3 regions of the Pseudocitrobacter sp. 73 genome follow, and region 3 is predicted to be linked to each of the others. Evidence: predicted binding sites of a transcription regulator. Region 3 holds the regulator's gene; each other region holds the start of a gene.

Region 1 (2,274 bases), on a different contig from region 3:
CCCAGGCTTTCTCTTTCTTTGCCAGCCCGAAAGCGACGCCGATGGAGAAAAAGAGCGGAAGATTGCGAAATACGACATCGCCAGTGGCTTTCATGACGCTAAAGGCGATGTATCCAGGCGAACCTTTGCTGATGAGCGAGGAGAGATGCAACGCTGCAAGGGTTTCTGTATTCGTGAAGGCGCTGCCAAAGCCCATAAACATGGAGCCAATGGTGATAATTGATATAGGGACCAGCATGGCCTGGCCAATCATTTGCATCTGCTGCTTCATAAATTATCCTTGTGAATATATCTTCCGATGATAAATCGGCTGAATTCCTCTGTTTTTATTTGCGGCCTTCTGGATTTTTATATTTATATTGCAAATGTTATTAGCGTATTTTTTATTGATGACGCTAATAATTATTAGTTACCACGCAGGCCGCATGGCTGCAGTGTTTATTTAAAAACGAACGGGAAGTTTATCACTGTAAAAATGGGATTGTGTGACAGGGGCGACGATAAATAAATATTGAAGATATCTATGATTAGTGCGTATTTATTTATCGCAAAGAAAAGCTCCGCCGAAGCGGGGCTAGTCAAGGTACAACGTTAGCCAGTTTCAAATTAAGAATAGCGGTACGGAATTTCTCCTTCGCTTAGCGTGTAAATAACGCGATGAACCGGAGAGGGGTGTAAATCATTATGTATCATTGACGATACTGTTATATGAAGTACAACCATCAACATAGCGAATTTCAGAATATCCATACCGCAAATCCTGCTTGAAGCGGCAAGCGTCAGCGGCTATCCTGGACATCTCTGGTGTCATGGATCACCCCCGTAGTTTGCCTGTTTTTATACCGCAACGACGGGGGTTTTCTTTTTTCAGTGCAAGGAGCCGCACGGAAAAAGTCCCCGCGCCGTTGCACCTGTCGATGATTCACGCATCGACGAGCAAATTTTACCCTTCATTTCGCCTCATCACTCATTCAAAGATAGTCTAAATCCGTACCCGGTCTTTATTCCATCGCCCGACACGTTCTGGCATAACGCTGCTAATTATTCCTGTAGAAATGTGATGTATGTCAGATTCCTGGTGCGTTTGTCTGGACAATCATTCCTTTTATTCCAGGTTTCGCTTATTCTGGCTGAAGCGTTTCAGTCGATGAAGTGTTCGACATTTGACCAATCAGTCACTGTTTGTGGCAGGTAAGGTTTCCCGGAATGATTTGCTGCATTACTCTGTCAGCCACATTGCTTTGGGATGACCTTGCAGGAGACCTATGACCGTACGCGTAGCGATTAATGGCTTCGGTCGCATTGGGCGTAACGTGGTTCGTGCTTTGTATGAATCCGGACGCCGTGCGGAAATCACCGTGGTGGCAATCAATGAACTGGCGGATGCTGCGGGCATCGCGCATTTGTTGAAATATGACACCAGCCATGGCCGTTTTGCCTGGGACGTTCGCCAGGAACGGGAACAGCTGTTTGTTGGCGACGACAGCATTCGTCTTCTGCACGAGCGCGAGATTAACGCGCTGCCCTGGCGTGAACTGTCGGTGGATGTGGTGCTTGATTGTACCGGTGTGTACGGTAGTCGAGCGGACGGCGAAGCGCATATCGCCGCAGGCGCGAAGAAGGTGCTCTTTTCACATCCCGGTAGCAACGACCTCGACGCCACGGTGGTTTATGGCGTGAACCATGACGCGTTACGCCCCGAACACCGAATTGTCTCCAATGCCTCCTGTACCACGAATTGCATAATCCCCATCATAAAACTGTTGGATGATGCCTGGGGCATTGAGTCGGGGACGGTGACGACGATTCACTCCGCGATGCACGATCAACAGGTGATTGACGCCTATCATCCGGACCTGCGCCGCACGCGTGCCGCGAGTCAGTCGATCATTCCCGTTGATACAAAGCTTGCCGCAGGAATTACGCGTATTTTCCCGCAGTTTAATGACCGATTCGAAGCGATTGCGGTGCGTGTACCAACCATTAACGTCACGGCAATCGACCTGAGCGTAACGGTGAAAAATCCGGTAAACGCTAATGAAGTCAACAAGTTGCTGCAAAAAGCAGCACGGGATGCATTTCATGGTATAGTTGACTATACGGAATTACCGTTGGTCTCAACAGATTTTAACCACGATCCGCACAGTGCCATTGTCGATGGCACCCAAACGCGGGTGAGTGGGGCGCATCTGATCAAAACACTGGTCTGGTGCGATAACGAATGGGGCTTTGCTAACCGAATGCTCGACACCACGTTAGCGATGGCCGCACAAG
Region 2 (2,274 bases), on a different contig from region 3:
GGGAAAAGAGTTTCAGACGTTGCCCCAACGTGCGCGCTTTATTGGCATCCACCAGGGTCCGCGCCAGCTTTTTACTGACGCCAATCGGCAGCACTGAAGAGGAATCCGCCCCACCCGCAATCCCCGCGCGAATCGTTCCGGCCATCAGACTTTCCGCTACGTTGGCGACCGCCTGAAAACTGGTGGCGCAGGCACGACTGACGCTATAGGCGTCCGTGCGCACGTTCATCCCCGTACCGAGGACGATTTCGCGGGCAATATTGGGCGCTTCTGGCATCTGAACAACCTGGCCGAAAACCAGCTGTTCGATAATTTCAGGGGGAATTTCGCTACGCGCCAGCATTTCGCTCACAACCATCTTGCCGAGATCAATCGCCGGTACACCGTGAAAGGCGGTGGCCTGACGGGCAAATGGGGTACGTAAACCACTGACAATGGCAATGCGATCGCCCTGACGGGTGATAAGCGGTAGTGCCTGACTCATAAAACTCCCCTGTTAAAAGATAAACCTAAAGTGGTCTGACCTGATAACAGTCTTAACTAATTTTTTACATTAAGCCAATGAGGGAGAGAGAAAAATGGGAGCTAAAACACACTGAAGGAGGAAAAGAAAACGCCCCTGCATCGCAGAGGCGTTTAGAAGGGATTAACGCAGACCCAGTTGGAAGATCAGCGTTTCTGCTTCGCAGGCAAAAACAAAATCGATATCCATCTGTACGCCGCCCTCTACGTCTTTGAAGACTGGGGTGATGACGCACGGATCGGATTCAACGCCGCGCGCGCGTTCAGTCAGCGCAGCGAGGGTTTCTTCAGCTTCAGAGCGAGTTGCAAAAACGCGGCTATAGGAGGCTGTGCAATCGGAGTTGTCCATGATGGTGCCAACATCCATACAGCAGCAAACCGGGGTTTCATCAGCACTGCATTTACTCATTGTAGATTTCCTCTGTATATGCACACGAAGGTGCCAGATAAACGATGACGTTATTTTACGCTCCCCGGAAAGCTCCCTCCAGTTGTTAATTATGCCAATTGAGATAAGTGACCGAAATCACACTTAAAAATGATCTAAAACAAAATTCACCCAAACAGATGAAGCGCGACCTCACCAAATTTGCTAACCAGATCCCGTTTCGGTGATCATATATGTAAAATTCAAGAAACAATATTGCAACATCATATCTGGTCAGACCTATACTCTCGTCACTGGTCTGATTTCTCTGACGTAGTCCAGCCCCTACACTTCGCGCTTCTGTTACTACATGTAACATTTTTTGTATAAAAATAACTCAATGAGGTTATGGTCATGAGCCAGAAAACCCGGTTTACAAAGTCTGCTCTCGCAGTCGCAGTGGCACTTGTTTCCACCCACGCCTGGTCTGCAGGCTTCCAGCTTAATGAGTTTTCTTCCTCTGGTCTGGGCCGCGCCTATTCCGGTGAAGGTGCCATCGCTGACGACGCAGGTAACGCCAGCCGTAACCCCGCGCTGATTATGATGTTTGATCGCCCGACGTTTTCTGCCGGTGCGGTTTATATTGACCCGGATGTGAACGTTTCAGGCCGTTCGCCTACCGGCAACAGTCTCAAAGCGGATAACATTGCACCTACCGCATGGGTGCCTAACATTCACTTTGTTATGCCTATCAATGATCAGTTTGGTTGGGGCGCTTCTGTCACCTCCAACTATGGTCTGGCGACTGAATTTAACGATACCTATGCCGCTGGCGCATACGGTGGCACGACTGACCTCGAAACGATGAACCTGAACCTGAGCGGCGCTTATCGTTTGAGCCCTCAATGGAGCTTCGGCGCGGGCTTTAACGCCGTTTACGCGCGTGCAAAAATCGACCGTTATGCAGGTGATTTGGGCCAAATCGTTGCTGGATCGGGTGCGCTTCCTCCGGCTCTGGCAGGCCAGGTAAGCCAGATCCCGGCTAATACCAAAATTGCTCACCTGAAGGGTGATGAGTGGGGCTTTGGCTGGAATGCCGGTATTCTGTTCGAGCTGGATAAGAACAACCGTTACGGCTTAACCTATCGTTCTGAAGTGAAAATCGACTTTGATGGCGATTATAAGAGCGACCTGCCGTCCGCATATAACCAAATCCTCGGTAATTTCGGCCTTCCGGCAGGTACCAATGGCAGCACCACCAACGGTTCTCTGACGCTGAACCTGCCTGAAATGTGGGAAATCTCCGGTTACAACCGTGTGGCTCCGCAATGGGCTATCCACTATAGCGCAACCTACACCAGCTGGAGCCAGTTCGAAGAACTGAA
Region 3 (2,274 bases):
GCTTCGCAGTACTCCGCCAGTTGGCGATAGAGCAGGCTTAACGATTCGCGCAGCGGTTGTTCGCGCCACAACCAGAACCAAAACCAGTTAAACAGCCCGTACCACAACGTGCCGAGTGCGTAGATAAGTAACGGCTCCCAGATGGGCATGTTACCCGCCAGGCTTAGGGTAAAAATCGCGGCAATCAGCGAAGCCGGAAGCAATCGCCCGTGCAGTGCGCTGATTTCGGCGGTAACACCCAGCACCATCGCCAGACCCGTGAGGATAAACGGCAGCGGGATATCATCAGCCAGCAGCAATTGCACAATCAGGCTGCATCCGGCGAACAGCGATCCACCAATAATCAGGCGTTTGAAGAAGCGTTTATGGGGAGTATCCAGCCCGGCGATGTTGCAGCAGGCAGGCACTAAAGAGAACAGTAAACCGTGTTGAAGCTGGCCGAGGATCAGGCCGACGGCGACCGGCAAACATAACACCAGCGTTTGCCGCAGTGCATAGTTGACTTCCGGGTGGTAAATCAGCCTGCGCCACATAAGAGACAAAAACGGCGTATTGCGTGAACAATACGCCGTCAGACGGGATTAACGCGTGCCGTAAACGACGATCGTTTTACCGTGTGCGGAGATCAGATTCTGATCTTCCAGCATCTTCAGGATGCGACCCACCGTTTCACGGGAGCAACCAACGATCTGACCGATTTCCTGACGGGTTATTTTGATTTGCATACCGTCCGGGTGGGTCATGGCATCCGGCTGTTTCGCCAGATTCAGCAGCGTCTGTGCGATACGACCGGTAACGTCGAGGAACGCCAGGTTACCGACTTTCTCAGAGGTCACCTGCAGACGGCGCGCCATCTGAGAGGAGAGACGCATCAGGATATCCGGGTTAACCTGGATAAGCTGACGGAATTTCTTATAGGAGATTTCCGCCACTTCACAGGCGGTTTTCGCTCGAACCCAGGCGCTACGTTCCTGGCCCTCTTCAAACAGGCCCAGTTCACCGATGAAATCGCCCTGGTTGAGGTAGGAAAGGATCATCTCTTTGCCTTCCTCATCCTTGATGAGTACTGCCACGGAGCCTTTAACGATGTAATACAGCGTTTCCGCTTTTTCACCCTGGTGAATCAGCGTGCTCTTCGATGGGTACTTATGAATGTGGCAATGAGACAAGAACCATTCGAGAGTCGGGTCTGTTTGCGGTTTGCCAAGCACCATGCGCGGTTATCCTCTGTTATAAGCTATCGCCAGCGGCATAAATCAGGCCGCCACTGGTTGAAATAATATCCTTCCCTCTACCTGGGAAGTCGGTCGTCAAAGATTGTCGCGACCAGTATGTGATGTCCTCTGCATACATGCAGTACGTTTATGTATCTCTGTAGCATCCCGACTGTTTTAGCATAGCTTTCGCCGTGTGTCTCCTGGTGTCTCGCTTCAGCATGACCCAGGTCTACTTCCGTTGCGAGATTTGTTATGTGCGCGTAATCTGACAATAAATTTGCAACTTTGGAGTGACAACTATGCAAGCGCGTGTGAAATGGGTTGAAGGGTTAACCTTCCTGGGTGAATCAGCTTCCGGGCACCAGATTTTGATGGATGGCAACTCAGGTGATAAAGCACCAAGCCCGATGGAAATCGTGCTGATGGCAGCGGGCGGCTGTAGCGCTATCGACGTGGTGTCGATTCTGCAAAAGGGGCGTTATAACGTGACCGATTGTGAAGTTAAACTGACCTCTGAACGCCGCGAAGAAGCCCCGCGTATTTTTACCCACATCAACCTGCACTTCATCGTGACGGGTAAAGAACTGAAAGATGCTGCGGTGTCCCGCGCGGTGGATTTGTCGGCAGAGAAGTACTGTTCAGTGGCGCTGATGCTGGGCAAAGCGGTGAACATTACCCATTCTTATGAGGTGGTGGAGGGGTAAGTTGAGACACCCCTCACCCTAACCCTCTCCCGCAGGGAGAGGGGACTGACCGTGCGGTGTTCAGGTTCTGCGCTGATTTTCTCCCTCTCCCTGCGGGAGAGGGCCGGGGTGAGGGGCCCAGCCTGCACCCTTCACCCAATCTTCTTCCCTTCCATCAACCGCTGCACCAGCGGCGTCATGATCAATTCCATCGCCAGCCCCATCTTGCCGCCAGGCACCACCAGCGTATTCATATGCGAGATAAACGAGCCCTGCAACATTGCCAGCAGCCATGGGAAGTCGATATTGTCGAGATTGCGGAAGTGGATCACCACAAAGCTTTCATCCAGCGACGGAATGCCTTTGGCGGCGAA

The links. The regulator CRP, encoded in region 3, controls carbon source genes, mostly activating them, when cyclic AMP is high. The targets are predictions, from matches to a motif close to ATGTGANNNNNNTCACAT.
Region 1: epd (erythrose-4-phosphate dehydrogenase) is a predicted target of CRP. The motif match lies at 1,056-1,073, and genes of this name have one in related genera.
Region 2: F0Q32_RS03360 (YfcZ/YiiS family protein) is a predicted target of CRP. The motif match lies at 1,037-1,054, and genes of this name have one in related genera.

The regions. Positions count from the first base shown of each region.
Region 1 is NZ_VTZO01000010.1:101,832-104,105, forward strand. It holds gene F0Q32_RS12230 (PTS transporter subunit EIIC) at 1-271, opposite strand, end outside; gene epd (erythrose-4-phosphate dehydrogenase) at 1,266-2,274, shown strand, end outside.
Region 2 is NZ_VTZO01000004.1:146,728-149,001, reverse strand. It holds gene fadI (acetyl-CoA C-acyltransferase FadI) at 1-484, opposite strand, end outside; gene F0Q32_RS03360 (YfcZ/YiiS family protein) at 647-931, opposite strand; gene fadL (long-chain fatty acid transporter FadL) at 1,304-2,274, shown strand, end outside.
Region 3 is NZ_VTZO01000016.1:164,971-167,244, forward strand. It holds gene F0Q32_RS18055 (YccS/YhfK family putative transporter) at 1-533, opposite strand, end outside; gene crp (cAMP-activated global transcriptional regulator CRP) at 582-1,214, opposite strand; gene F0Q32_RS18065 (OsmC family protein) at 1,517-1,921, shown strand; gene F0Q32_RS18070 (phosphoribulokinase) at 2,053-2,274, opposite strand, start outside.